2 regions of the Oceanobacillus aidingensis genome follow, and region 2 is predicted to be linked to the other one. Evidence: riboswitches for the same ligand, from Rfam matches in the RefSeq annotation. Region 2 holds a riboswitch; the other holds the start of a gene.

Region 1 (7,237 bases), on a different contig from region 2:
TAATTCCTTTTTCTAAGCCATAATCACATATATGTTTAAATACTTCTACGACCTTTTGGAAATCAGAAGCTGTTCTTATCTCGCTTTTTTCAAAGGTAGGTATCATCACCACCGGGATATTCATTGCTTTTGCAGTATCAATCCCTTTTTCGACCGCTTCCATTATAATTTTTCTGCTCTTTGATTCATCTGAATCAGTAATACTATAATCATCTGTAACCCTTACCGCAATCGATGGATAGGTAATATTATACTTCTCCGCAGCTTCAAGATATGCTTCTTGAACACTCTTTTTTGATAAAGGAAAATTCTTTTCGTATGAACCCAATTCCAGCTGGATACCTTCTAATCCCAAATCAGCAGCTAACTTACAGCCATAAGGACCTTCAATTGGCAAGGACCATAGACAAATCCCAATTTTATTTCTATTAATAATTAGCCCTCCTCAAATAAAGCGCTTCCAATTTTAGTGAGGATTCTATTTGCAGCCAAGAAATACATATCATTGCGATGCAAGCTATTTGTACAATCCCTCGCCTTTTGATTAAGCGCTTTATCCAAATTATATATTTCTATTGTATTCATTAAAACACAATAAGTCAATCAAAAATGAATAAAGCTTCTTGCTCCATTCATTTTTTGATGTTTATAATTCACTTGTTGATTCTCTTTCAACTAATGTAGGTGTCAATGTCACACGTACATTATCCTCTCTTTCTCCTTTAAACACAGAAATAATTAAATCCATCACTTCTCGTCCCATTAATTGTATAGGCTGTGAAACAGTGGTTAATGGCGGGTCAACAATTGATGCTATATTCGTATTATCGAACCCGACAACTGACAAATCCTCCGGCACTTTTAAGCCTGCTTGTTTCGCCGCTTGAATGGCTCCAATTGCTAATAAATCATTACAAGCAAACATAGCAGTGGCTCTATCTTCACATTGGAGATATCTCTCCGCCACTTTTCTGCCGACATCCATATGATTTTTGTCTATTTCTCCGATAAAATCAATTTCTTGGGCGATTTGCAAATGATGCTTGGACAAGGCATCTTTAAAACCGCGTATTCTTTCCCGGTTGCTATATATATCCACTGCAACCACACTGATTTTCTTATGACCTTTCTCAATTAAATGTTCCGCAGCTATATACCCGCCCATGTAATCATCAATTACTACAGCATTAACAGAGAAATTTGGATAATCTCTAGCTACAATAGCTATGGGGATATCTTCTTTCATTAATTCTTCCACTCTTGTCAGTTTTTCAAAACCAGATGCAAATATAAAGCCGTCTACTCTTTTTTGTTTTAATAAGCCGATATATTTATTTTCTTTATCTTCCTGATAATCTGTACTGCAAATTACAATATTATAACCAAGCTCATGACTGCGGTCTTCAATACTTCTTGCCAGCTCTGAAAAAAAAGGATTAGCTAAATCAGGAATAAGCAGACCAATTGTTTTTGTTTGCTTCCCCATTAATGCAGATGCGATTACATTGGGTTCATAATTCAATGCTTCCATTGCCTCGTAAACCCGTTTTCTTGTTTTTTCACCAATCCTCCCTTTTTTATTGATGACATTTGAAACAGTTGCTATCGATACATTTGCTTCCTTTGCTACATCATATATCGTCACTTTCATCCTACCAGTCCCTCTTCCCATTTCACTAATTCCTTTTCATTTATTTAAGCGCTATTTTATAGTCTATTTAATATATTGTATCCATTGACTTTATGTTTATAGCCCTATTATACATGGTATAACTGGATTTTAAAACTTTCATAAAAGGGAACTGCACTCGATTTAGATAAGTTTTTCTTGATATTCTCGTTTAATAACTCTTTTTTCTTCAATTGAATCATTACTGTCAATAATGGCTTTCCTCAAAAAATAATAATTATTATTCAATATTGATAAATATATCATCGATGTTTGGAATTTCTTTAATTACTCCATATTCCTTTAACCATTTTGCTGTTTCTTCCCATGAAGCTTTTTCTTGTGATCCAAAACCTTGCTCTGATTCCATTTTTGGTAAGAGAATAGACAAGCTTTCTGTTTCTATTTCTTTTTCTAAGGGAAAGTTTCCTTCATCCTGGTGATCAAGCAGGATTTGCAGTGCCTCTTCTTCATTTTCAATCATGAAATCATATCCTTTTCGTGCAGCCCGCCAAAATGCTTCAATATTTTTCTGTTCCTCTTCCCATGTCTCGTCACTGGTAACAGCGACAATTTCATAAAAGTGAGGAACCCCGTAATCTACTGGATTAATAAAATCAATATCATAGCCTTCACTGCGCAGAACTGGCACTTCATGGTTTACATACATACCACTTACAGCATCAACCTGCTCAGAAATAAGAGAAGAACCCAATTCAAATTCCACATTCAGCATATCTACTTTTTCATAATCTCCACCGTCATGTTCAACAATTGTTTGAACAATTGCTTCATTAACAGGAATTCCAGGATACCCTACCTGCTTCCCTTCTAAATCTTTCGGAGAATTTACCGGATCATCGGAACGGTAAACAATGTGATTTAATGGCTCCCGAACAATAGCAGCCACGGATTTAACAGGGATATTTTCATTTGCTCTTGCTGCAATCACATCAGGCTGGTAATATAATCCCATCGTCACATTGCCTGAAGCTGCAAGTGACAGCGGATCTGTCGGATTTGCTGGAAATTGAATATCAACATCGATTCCCTCTTCTTCAAAATACCCTTTCTCTTCTGCTACGTATAGATAACTATGTACAGCATTCGGGTACCAATCAAGCATAATAGAAACGGTATTTGTTTCTTTTACGTTTTTATTATCCTCTGCTATAGATTCTTCCTTTTCATTTCCACAAGCACTTAAACTAATAAAGCTTATTAGAATACCAACTATTATTGATAATTTTTTCATATTAAGATCTTCTCCATTTCAATATATATTTTTCTAATAAAACAACAGTAATAAACAATAAAATTCCAATCAAAGAAAGAAGAACAATTGGAGCAAAAACACCCGCTCCATTAAACTGTGTCATCATCCGACGACTAAAATACCCTAAACCTGCTTGTGCACCCAGCCATTCTCCTATTGCTGCTCCAATCACACTCATCGGCACCGCTACTTTTAGCCCTGAAAAAAAAGATGGCAGTGCAGATGGGACTTCTAATTTGAAAAAAATCTGTCTTTTAGATGCACCTAATGTTTGAAATAATTCTTTCAGCTCTTTGCTTGTTGACCGAAAACCATCGAATGTACTGACGGTAATAGGAAAAAAGGTAATGATAATTGTAACGATAACTTTACTCCAGATGGAATATCCGAACCAAAGTACAAAAATGGGCGCCAATGCAATAATAGGAATAGTTTGTGATGCAATTAAAATCGGATAAATCGCTTGTTGTAATGTTTTAGATAGATTCATGCTTATTGCTAAAGTAACTCCCAGTACCAATGAAATCCCAAGTCCAATGGAAATAACAAGAAGCGTAATAGGAAGATGATGCAACAAGAGCTCTGTTTTTAATTCCCATAGCTTCATCACAATTTCGGTTGGCGCTGGTAAAATAAATGATGTATCAATAAACCGCGCTCCAGCTTCCCATATAAGTAAAAAGATTGTGATCAAAATAATAGAATAAAGATAATTTTTCATGGTTTACACCCTCATCCGAAACTGATCAAGTAAATTATTTTTTAGCTCCGTCACTTCTTTTTTATCTAAATCGTATTGCCGTCTTGGTCGTTCTAAAGGTACGTTAATTTCTTTTAATGTTGTAAATGGGGTATCCGTAATGACGAAAATGCGGTCAGACAAAAATAATGCTTCTGAAATATCATGTGTTATAAACAAAATAGTAGATTGCTGTTGTTCCCACTGTTCTAATAACCATTCCTGCATATATAACCTGGTCATTGCATCTAAGGCTGAAAAAGGTTCGTCCAACAACAACACATTAGATCCGGATAACGTGGCTCTTAAAAAGGAAACCCGTTGCCGCATTCCCCCAGATAATTCATGAGGGTATTTATTCTCGTATCCTTTTAACCCAAAGGCCTCCAGCAAGTTTTGAACAGTTCTTCTATCGAGATGATTTTCCTTTTGCAGTTCCAATGGAAGAGCTGCATTTTGTTGAACAGTCCGCCATGGCATCAATAAATCCTGTTGAGGCATATAACCAACTTTTCCAGAACGATTGGTTACTGGATCCTCGTTTAAATAGATAGTTCCGCTTTTCAGTTCCTCCAATCCGACAATTAGACGGAAAATTGTCGACTTGCCGGACCCACTTGCACCGATAATGCTTACAAATTCACCATCCGCAATAGAAAGATTCATATTTTTTAATATAGGAATTTTCCCTGCATCATTTTTGTAATAGAAATTTACGTTTTGAAACTGAAGAGCTATTTTTTTATTTTGTTCTCTCATCCTTCGTTCTCACCTTCCCTCTAACAAAAAGTGTATTATTATGTCTTAAAAGCAATCATCAACTAATTAAATATGCAAACCTCCTTCCAAATAAAAATACCCCAGACATGAAGCCCAGGGTACATACATTTCCTTATGATAGAAATTACTTTGCATGTTCCCTACGCTGGTCTCAACCAGATCAGGTTCTAAGGGTCTATATCTTACGGATAGTATCTCAACCAGCAACACTGGTCCCCCTACATTCTTATTAAATTGGTATCTCTTTTATTGAATTTATGACATAAGCATTAAAAAACCCATTCAACGAATACAGATGAATGGGAAATGAATACATAACTAGATTATTATCTACTTAAGTAAGTCATCACTTCCCTACGTTAGTCTTAACTAAATCAGGTTATAAGAGTCAAGTTTCCTTTCTCAGCGATAAAAATCGCTCCCCTAGTGATTATAGAAATATGAAATTTTTGATTCTATAAATGAACTTGTATGATTGAAAAATACGTTAAGATTCACAATGTTATTTTCATCAGCCACATCTATAGAGAACTGTAGGAAAAATAACTTAAAGTAGAATCTATTTAAACATATAAAATTATAATATGCAAATTATTCTAATTTATCTTTTAAAATCATGAGATTTGTTTGTATATAAAAGAAGATATATCCGCCTATTTTAATATGTTTTCAGGTGAAATTTGGTGAAATAATATAGGATATACAACGGTATAATAAAATAAAAAGAATAACTTTTACTGAGATACTCCTGTTATATGAGGATAGGAGCATCTATTATTTCTAAAGGTATTTTATAATAAATAAAACAGATTAAAAAGAACAGCTCAGCTTGGCTTACATAGCTGTCCTCTTGTAAACGGGACTCTTGTTACTGGAGAAGTGATATTATTTGGAAATCCTGAAGACAACCTTTTAGAACGAATAAATCCTATAGCTGCAATTAAATTCAATTATTGAGAAACCTAAAAAGTGACTTCCATGGATGCAAAGAAGTCACTTTTTATACGAATTGATTTCCCCTCAATTATTTCCTTTATATGTCCGATAGAAAATTACTGTAACTTTATCATTTATTACAGCAATCATTAACCAGCCAGCTTCTGCTTCCTCTCCTCCTCTTTTTCCTTTCTCCGTACTTCTCTAAATTTATTTGTTTCAGATACAATCACGCCGGATAATAAACAGAGCGCAATCAAGTTGGGCACTGCCATTAATCCATTGAATATATCCGCAAGATCCCATACTAACTGCACAGATTGAACCGCACCAAACAGGATAACCAGACAGAAAATGATTTTATAATAGATTGTATTTCGATCTCCAAAAATATAACCGAAGCATTTCTCCCCATAATAGGACCAGCCCAGAATAGTGGAATAAGCAAAGAAAATAAGGCCGAATACAACAATATAATTACCTAATCCAGGCAAGAAAAAGTCAAAAGCTTCTCCTGTAATGACAGGTGCTGCATCTGCTCCAAATTGCAAATGCAGCCCGCTCATCACCACAACAAGTCCGGTAATCGTACAAACCACGATCGTATCCAGAAATGTTCCTGTCATCGATACTAACGCCTGCCGCCCTGGATAATCCGTCTTCGCTGCCGCTGCCGCAATTGGCGCTGAACCAAGACCCGCTTCATTGGAGAACACCCCGCGGGCAATCCCGTATCGAATCGCTAAACCGATAGCTCCCCCGCCGACAGCTTCCGGATTAAATGCAGCCTCAAAAATAACTGCAAACGCCGCAGGAACTTCCGTAATATTTAAAATAACAATAATCAGTCCGCCAGCTATATAAAACAAAGCCAGAAATGGGACAAAGATAGCAGTTACTCTTCCAATGCCTCTCACTCCGCCAAGCAAAACTAATGCAGTGAGCGCCATCAAGATGATTCCCGTAACCCATGGGTTAATATTAAAAGTAGCTTGTAAGGAACCGGCAACAGTATTCGATTGCGTCATATTTCCAATTCCAAAGGATGCTAAAAAGCCAAACAGCGCAAACAAAACAGCTAACCATTTCCAGCCCAATCCCTTTTCAATATAATACATTGGACCGCCTGATATTTCCCCTTTATGATTGACGGTACGGTATTTAACAGCTAAGATAGCTTCACCATATTTTGTGGCCATCCCAAAAAATGCCGCCAGCCACATCCAAAATAGCGCACCAACACCGCCAAGGAGCACAGCTGAAGCAACTCCAGTCATATTACCAATTCCCAGTGTCGCCGCCATAGCAATCATCAATGATTGGAAATGAGAAATATCTCCTTTTTCGTTTTTGTCTTTATTTTTACTTTTAGAGAATGTTAATTTAAGCGCATAAGGTAAATCTCTTACTTGTAAAAATCCCAGACGCAATGTTAAAAATATTCCCGTTCCTACAATCAGTACGAGCGTAATCGGCCCCCAGACGATACCATTAACCGTATCCACTATTGCCTGTATGCTTTCCACTTCCACATCTCCCCCTTTTCAATTGTCTGTTTTTTCACAAAAATACAATTACAGTAATTGTATTTATTTTACATGAATATCATCTAAAAATCTATGAGAAAATGAAGAAGTGTAAAGTAATTTGACACGGTGTGATAAATTACTGTAAAAAGCGTATAAAGCTGGGCTGGGTGGCCTTATTCATACGCTTTATTACAATTACATTGGAAAGCTTGAACTTATTTATTAAACCCAAGCTCTTCTAAAAATGCGACACTTTTTTTCACATCGGCTAAACTGCTGCCTGCATTTCGAGGATCACGCTCCTGCTC
Region 2 (7,237 bases):
TGTCCGTTATGGGCTGATGCAGGATACCTCGAAAGAAACCATCACATTTCGGAATAAACGGGATGAACATGCACTGCCCATGAGACAATTAGGTTCATTTCTTCTGGGAGAAGGTGTCGGCGGTGCTGGAGATCATTGGAATGGACATACGTGGCGTTTTTTGCCATATGACTTGGAAATCAAATCGGAAACAGATAAAAAATATGGAAAGGACAAGCTGAGCGACGATTATACATTACAGGACTGGGGCATCACTTATGATGAGCTAGAGCCTTATTTTTATAAATTTGAACAAACTACTGGCATCAGCGGAGAAGAGAATCCAATGGGAGCTCCTCGGAAGAACGATTATCCGACAGGCCCAATGAAAAGCACTCCCATCTTGGATCGCTTTAAAAAAGCTGCTAAGAATTTAAATCTTCATCCTATCCAGATGGCGTCCGCAAATTTATCGGAGGCATATGAAAATCCGGATGGGGAAACAATCAATGCTTGTCAGTATTGCGGTTTCTGTGAGAGATTTGGTTGTGAGTACGGAGCAAAGTCAAGCCCGAATATCACCGTTCTCCCTACTGCAAAAAAAACAGGAAACTTTGAATTGCGGCCTGACTCCAACGTGGTCGAGGTACTTCATAATGATGGGAAGGCAACCGGTGTCCTTTATGTCGATGTGCAAACGGGAGAGGAGTTTGAACAACCTGCAGATGTGGTCATTTTGACAAGCTATGTATTAAACAATACGCGTTTACTGCTTCAATCAGAAATTGGCAAGCCTTATAATCCGGAAACTGGAAAAGGCGTCATCGGGAAGAATTATTGCTATCAAATCGGGGGTGGCGCAACGGGCTTCTTTGAAAACGAGAAGTTTAACACTTTTATGGGAGCAGGCTCGCTTGGGGCTACCGTAGATGATTACAATGGAGATAATTTCGATCATAAAGCTTTAGATTTCATTCATGGCGGTTCCTTATCAATTACACAAACAGGACGCCGGCCAATTGAAAGCAATCCAGTTCCTAAGGGCACGCCATCATGGGGTAAGGATTTTAAAGAGCAGTCACTGCATTATTTTAATCGATCTCTTTCTGTTGGTGCACAAGGAGCTTCCATGCCGCATCGCAACAATTATTTAAGCTTGGATGAAAACTATAAAGATGCATATGGTAATCCTTTATTGAAGTTAACGTACGATTTTACAGAGCAGGACCGGAACTTACATCGCTATCTTTCGGAAAAAGCCGGAGAGATTCTAAAAGAAATGGGTGCCGATCACGTGGACGTCAGAGAAATCAGCGAACATTATGATATCGTCCCATACCAGACAACCCATAATACGGGCGGTGTCATTATGGGTGCTGACCCAGAAACCTCTGCAGTAAATAACTATTCACAAATGTGGGAGGTCGATAATCTATTTGTTGTCGGTGCTTCTGCTTTCGCCCATAATGGCGGCTACAACCCGACTGGCACGGTAGGGGCACTGGCATATCGGGCTGCGGAAGGGATTATTAAATTTCTCGATGAGGGAGGCCAATTGGTCCAAGTGAGTAAAAACAGCCAGCATGTTTAATGATAGAATAAAAGAGGAGGGAACAGGATGGGGCTTTCCAATATCGGTATCCCAGGCTTGATTCTGATTATTATTCTGGCTTTGATCATTTTTGGTCCCCAAAAACTGCCTGAAATTGGTTCTGCCTTAGGGAAAACACTGACTTCATTTAAAAAATCAGCAGAAGGCATCATAAGTGATGAAGAAGCGAGTGAAACAAAGGAAATACCGAAAGTCAACAGAGAAGGTTGAAATCTTATGTTAATATTCTGCAATGCAATAAGCGTATCCGATGAATATGAGTTTGAGGTTTATTAGTATAGCTGTTTTCATAGAAAGAAATTTGAAGTCTTGTACTAAAAAAGAGAGCTGCACCGGCAGAATCCTTTAGGTACAAGACTTTTTTGCTGTGTATGAGATGACTTTTACCGGTTTTTTTAAGTAGCTTAATCAGGAACGAAAAGATAGAAATAAAAAAAGACACATTGACATTTATAATGATAATGATTATCATTATCATTAAATAGTAGGATTTCTTTATCTAGCGGTTTTGATGGGACGAGTAAACGCAGTCCCAGGTCCAACTAAGGCGTTCGCGAATTGAAGTAATTGAAGACATTTTTCATCTCCCAATTTGCGCATCATTCTAGATATTATCCAATATTTTAGCGTGTGTTTTTTATCGATCTGGTGTGAATCCTCACGAATATTAGAAAAAGAATACAGAAAATTTAACTTATGGAAGGTTGTTAGACGATGACAGAATGCAAAGATGTAACCATTATAGGCGGTGGCCCGGCTGGATTGTATGCGGCCTTTTATTGCGGGATGCGCGATCTATCTGCCCGCATTATCGAATTTAAACCAAACCTCGGAGGGAAGGTTCATATCTATCCTGAAAAAATGATTTGGGATATAGGAGGACTAACACCGATTACCGGCGCTCAATTGATAGAGCAAATGGAAGCGCAGGCACGTACATTTAACCCGGAAGTTATTTTAAATGAAAAAGTGGAAAAACTTGAAAAGAATATGGAAGATTGTTTTGTGGTTACAACCAATACAGGACATAAATACGTTAGCCGAACGGTTATTTTGGCAACTGGCGGAGGTATTCTGGAACCAATTAAATTGGATATAGAGGGAGCGGACCGTTTCGAGGTAAGCAATCTTCATTACACAGTACAGAGCCTTGAAAGGTTTAAAGATAAGAAAGTGATTGTTTCCGGCGGAGGAGATACGGCCATTGACTGGGCTACCGAATTAGAGCCCATTGCGGAACAGGTATCATTGGTTTATCGAGGGGAGGAATTCAAAGCAATGGAAGCGCATATCGCTCATCTGGAAGCCTCCTCTGTCCATATCTATAAAAATACAAAAATAGAAAAATTGCTTGCAGACGAAGAAGGTCATCATGTCAAAGAAATCTTGATGAAAAACCAAAAAACCGGGGAAAAAGTTCGTTTTGAAGTGGACGATTTAATCATTAATCATGGATTTGACAGAGAGCTGAAATTTATTAAAGAAAGTCCGTTGAAAGTAGAACTTGAACAGGACTTTTTCGTAAAAGGATCCGGAAAAGCTGAAACGAACATAGCTGGTTTATATGCTGCCGGTGATATTCTTTCATTCGATGGAAAGGTGCACTTAATTGCCGGCGCGTACAATGATGCAGCGAATACAGTGAATCAAGCAAAGCTGTATATGAAGCCGGATGCCTATAATGAGATTTATGTCTCTTCTCACAACTCAAAATTTCATGAAAAAAACAGAAAGCTGCTTTCTCACTTGTATACGAAATAATAAGGCAGAAAATATGAATTTAAATGATACATGCCATCTTCTTATTGACACTATCTCGAACAAAGATAGTGTTTTAATTTTGGAGGAAATGGAATGCCTTACATTGAGAAGCTGTTCTAAGAAAATAGAGGAAGAGCTTATAGCACATTGTATTCTATAAAAAGAGAAAGATCGCACGTTTATTTATCGTATATCAACACGCATGTTACAATGAAGAATATGTTCTTAAAAAATTATAGCTCTCTATTTTTCCAAAATAGTATAGGATGACGTATTTATACGCTTGGCAAAACAATACATATCAAAGAGGTGTAGAGGAATGAAAAAGATGAAGGCAGCAGTTCTGAATAAGCCATTGGATATTGAGGTTAAGGAAATAAATATACCAGAACCAAAGGAAAATGAAGTATTAATCAAAGTGCAGTGTATCGGTGTATGCGGCTCTGATGTGCACTACTACGAACACGGAAAAATCGGGCGTTATGTCGTAGAAGAACAACTCATTTTAGGGCATGAATTAGCAGGAGATATTGTTAAAGCTGGCAGTCAGGTTGAGAATCTTGCGGCAGGCGACCGTGTAGCTGTCGAGCCGGGTGTGGTATGCGGAACTTGTGAATATTGTAAATCAGGCCGATACAATCTCTGCCCGGAAGTACAATTTATGGCAACTCCGCCAGTTGACGGAGCTTGGTCTGAATATGTCACGATTCGCAGTGATTTCGCCTTTAAAATACCGGATCAAATGAGCTATGAAGAAGGGGCTTTAATTGAACCGCTTTCTGTTGGCATTCATGCGATGCAGCGCGGAAAAGTTCATCCCAATGATAAAATGCTGATAACCGGTTTAGGACCTATTGGGCTGTTAGCGATCAAGGCAGCGAAAATATTCGGAGTGAACGAAATCTATTGCTCGGATGTGGTACCATATCGCAGAGAATTAGCGAAGAAATTTGGCGCGACAAAGGTATTTGATCCAACACAAGATAATATTCATGAGGAGATAGAAAAGGCAACAGCTGGCAGTGGTTTGGATATCGCCGTTGAAACTTCAGGTAATGGCCGGGCGGTTCAGGATGCACTGACGATTACGAAACGCGGAGGAAGGATTGTATTAGTTGGATTACCTGCATCCTCAGAAATACCTGTAGATATTACCCATATCGTCGATTCAGAATACGACATTCACGGTGTTTTTCGCTATGCAAACAGTTATCCGACAGCAATACAGGCAATTGGCAGTCAGGACCTTGGTCTCGAGGATGTAATTACCCATAAGTATCGTTTAGATAATATCAAAGAGGCTGTAGAAACCGCCGTAAATCAGAAGGATACTAGCATTAAGATAATGATTTATCCATGATAACGAGTGAAACACACTAGTTTTTTAAGCTTCTTGGAAACCTATTTTTTTAATAGATTTGATTATTTCTTTGCTGATTTTCTTATAAACAAAAAAGACTTGACTTAACAATTTGTTCTGCTACCATAATAGACAATCGAATACATTTCAATTTTCTGCTAGGGGCGCCGTAACGGCTGAGATAAATGTATATTTAGCACCCTTAGAACCTGATCTGGTTAAGGCCAGCGGAGGGAAGTAGAATAAGCAGACAACCATGCGCTATTTTTTCGTGTGTATGTTTTTGTATGCAGATGCTTCCTTCTACGAGTCTTTAGAAAAAAGATTAAAGGAGGATTTTTTTATGAAATTTACGGATGAATTACGTGCTGCAACGAAGGAAAGCTGGGAGCAAAGTTTTCATCACCCATTTGTGCAAGGAATCGTGAAAGGAGATTTGCCGCTAGAAACATTTAAGTATTATATTTTACAAGATATTTACTATTTAAAACATTACGGTAAGATCCACGCGATTGCAGCATCCCAGGCCGAAGATTTTAAGCTGACTGCTCTTTTAGCTGATAAAGCGCGCTTTACAGCAGAGGCTGAACTGACCGTGCATAACGAGCACGCTGAGATTTTAAATATTACACAAGCAGATTTAGATAACTTCAAACCAGCGCCAACTGCGTATGCCTATACTTCGCATTTGTATCGAGCAAGCCTGTCTGGAAATCTAGCACATACTGTGGCTGCCATACTGCCATGCTATTGGTTATATGCGGACATCGGAAAAGTGAATGAAAATGCCACTCCAGAGCCGGAAATTTATCGTAACTGGATTAAAATGTATGCGAGTGACTGGTTTCAAGATTCAACTACCGAAATGATTAATTTACTAAACACTTTAGTTGAAGATATGAATGATAAGGAAAAAGAGAAGGTAAAAGAACAATTTATTATCGCAAAAGAATACGAACTCCATTTCTGGGAAATGTCCTACAATCTTGAAGGCTGGCTTTCAGAAAGTAAAAAAGTGAACAGTCGTTAAGAAGAAACAGAACGGCTTCCAATTTCTTAATGGGTTCGGTTTATTCGTTCCATGTTAAAGAACTCTCATTTATCTGAGGGTTCTTTTTTTGGACTGGAAGGGAAAAGTATTTATTATACCAACTGCGCAATTTTGTTAAAAACACGATGCAGCTAATTTACTTGTGATACAATTTTCGTAATGGCAAGAAGCAAACAAGCCGAAGCCGGAAATTTAGTTTAATAAGCATTTATTCCAAAGAAATGAATACTTGTAGATAGTGAATTTAATCTTGTGTCTGACACGGAGGAGGGATAATCGTGAAAAACACTCAAGTAACAAGAAAAGCTTCCGAGCAAATCGTATCCGCTATAAATGGATACCTGAAAGGACGAATCAGCCCCTTAGTGGTGGCTTTGGACGGGGGGAGCGGTGCAGGAAAATCTACGCTGGCTGCTGAGGTTGCTTCACACGTAGGAGCAACTGTTATTCAGTGTGATGCGTTTTTCGACGCGACGATTACAGACGAGAAATGGAATACTTCTACATCGGAATGGAAATGTCCCAGATGTATTGACTGGCAACGTCTGCATAAAGAAGCATTGTTACCGCTTATAGCGGGGGAAAGCGTTCAATATCATCCTTTTTCTTTTTCAGCTGAAAGCGGTCTGGCCTCATCCTCCATAACGAAAGAGCCCTCAAAGGTCATTATTCTTGATGGAATTTATAGCTCGCTGCCCGAATTTTCTGATGTTGTTGATTTGAAGATTCTAGTGGATGTATTACCAGAGGTTCGCCGTTATCGGCATAATGTAAGAGAGGGGCATGCGGATGAGGCTTGGCATAAGCAATGGGATCCTGCAGAGGACTACTATTTCTCCGTTTTGTGCCCGCCGGCATCATTTGATTTAATCGTCGTGAACGGGTAAGGCACCTCTTAAATGGAATGATTCCATTCCCTAAATTAAATAATATTGTAATTATGTATTGACAATTAAAGTGATAATGATTATCATTATCAATAAGGAATAAGGTTTCTCTATCAAATTGTTCTGTGAATAAATCAGATGACTCATTGTGTTACCCCCCATCCAACATATTAGAGACTTGATAGAGATTCCTTCTCTTTTTTACAGACTGTTTTTTGGAAGGTGCCATAGGCTTACATAATAAACACGCAATTTCTTTTTCCAACGACAGATTACTTAGTACGCTTATACATAGAATATAATTGGACAAGAAGGAAAATGGGATAAAATCATTGCCTTCATTATTTTAAAATTAAAAGAGGAAGATAAGACGGAGGGAAGAATAATTTAACAGATTACCATACAACTATAAATTACGCACTAAAAGCGTATGATACTGTTATTAGCCTGCGATAAATAATTCGAGAGTTGTGAATTATTTATCGTTTTTATCACTTTGTTATGCGAAAAAGTAATTCATTGATTGGATGTTTTTACGCAAGAACTTCACCAGCATGCTCATCTATGGAAAATAATCAATAGAATAA

Evidence for each region. Region 2 has a riboswitch for thiamine pyrophosphate ahead of tenA (thiaminase II). Riboswitches for the same ligand answer to the same signal wherever they lie in the genome.
Region 1: linked by a shared signal. The riboswitch ahead of ACFO3P_RS02785 (ABC transporter ATP-binding protein) and the one ahead of tenA (thiaminase II) in region 2 are both predicted to bind thiamine pyrophosphate.

The regions. Positions count from the first base shown of each region.
Region 1 is NZ_JBHSFT010000002.1:39,474-46,710, reverse strand. Features, by position in the region: gene ACFO3P_RS02805 (sugar phosphate isomerase/epimerase family protein) at 1-397, opposite strand, end outside; gene ACFO3P_RS02800 (LacI family DNA-binding transcriptional regulator) at 647-1,651, opposite strand; gene ACFO3P_RS02795 (ABC transporter substrate-binding protein) at 1,911-2,924, opposite strand; gene ACFO3P_RS02790 (ABC transporter permease) at 2,926-3,666, opposite strand; gene ACFO3P_RS02785 (ABC transporter ATP-binding protein) at 3,670-4,443, opposite strand; TPP riboswitch at 4,585-4,694, opposite strand; TPP riboswitch at 4,799-4,899, opposite strand; gene ACFO3P_RS02780 (alanine/glycine:cation symporter family protein) at 5,550-6,917, opposite strand; gene ACFO3P_RS02775 (TIM barrel protein) at 7,145-7,237, opposite strand, start outside.
Region 2 is NZ_JBHSFT010000047.1:121,080-128,316, reverse strand. Features, by position in the region: gene ACFO3P_RS18440 (GMC family oxidoreductase) at 1-1,570, shown strand, start outside; gene ACFO3P_RS18435 (twin-arginine translocase TatA/TatE family subunit) at 1,598-1,801, shown strand; gene ACFO3P_RS18430 (NAD(P)/FAD-dependent oxidoreductase) at 2,306-3,352, shown strand; gene ACFO3P_RS18425 (NAD(P)-dependent alcohol dehydrogenase) at 3,672-4,712, shown strand; TPP riboswitch at 4,863-4,965, shown strand; gene tenA (thiaminase II) at 5,056-5,742, shown strand; gene ACFO3P_RS18415 (uridine kinase family protein) at 6,042-6,650, shown strand.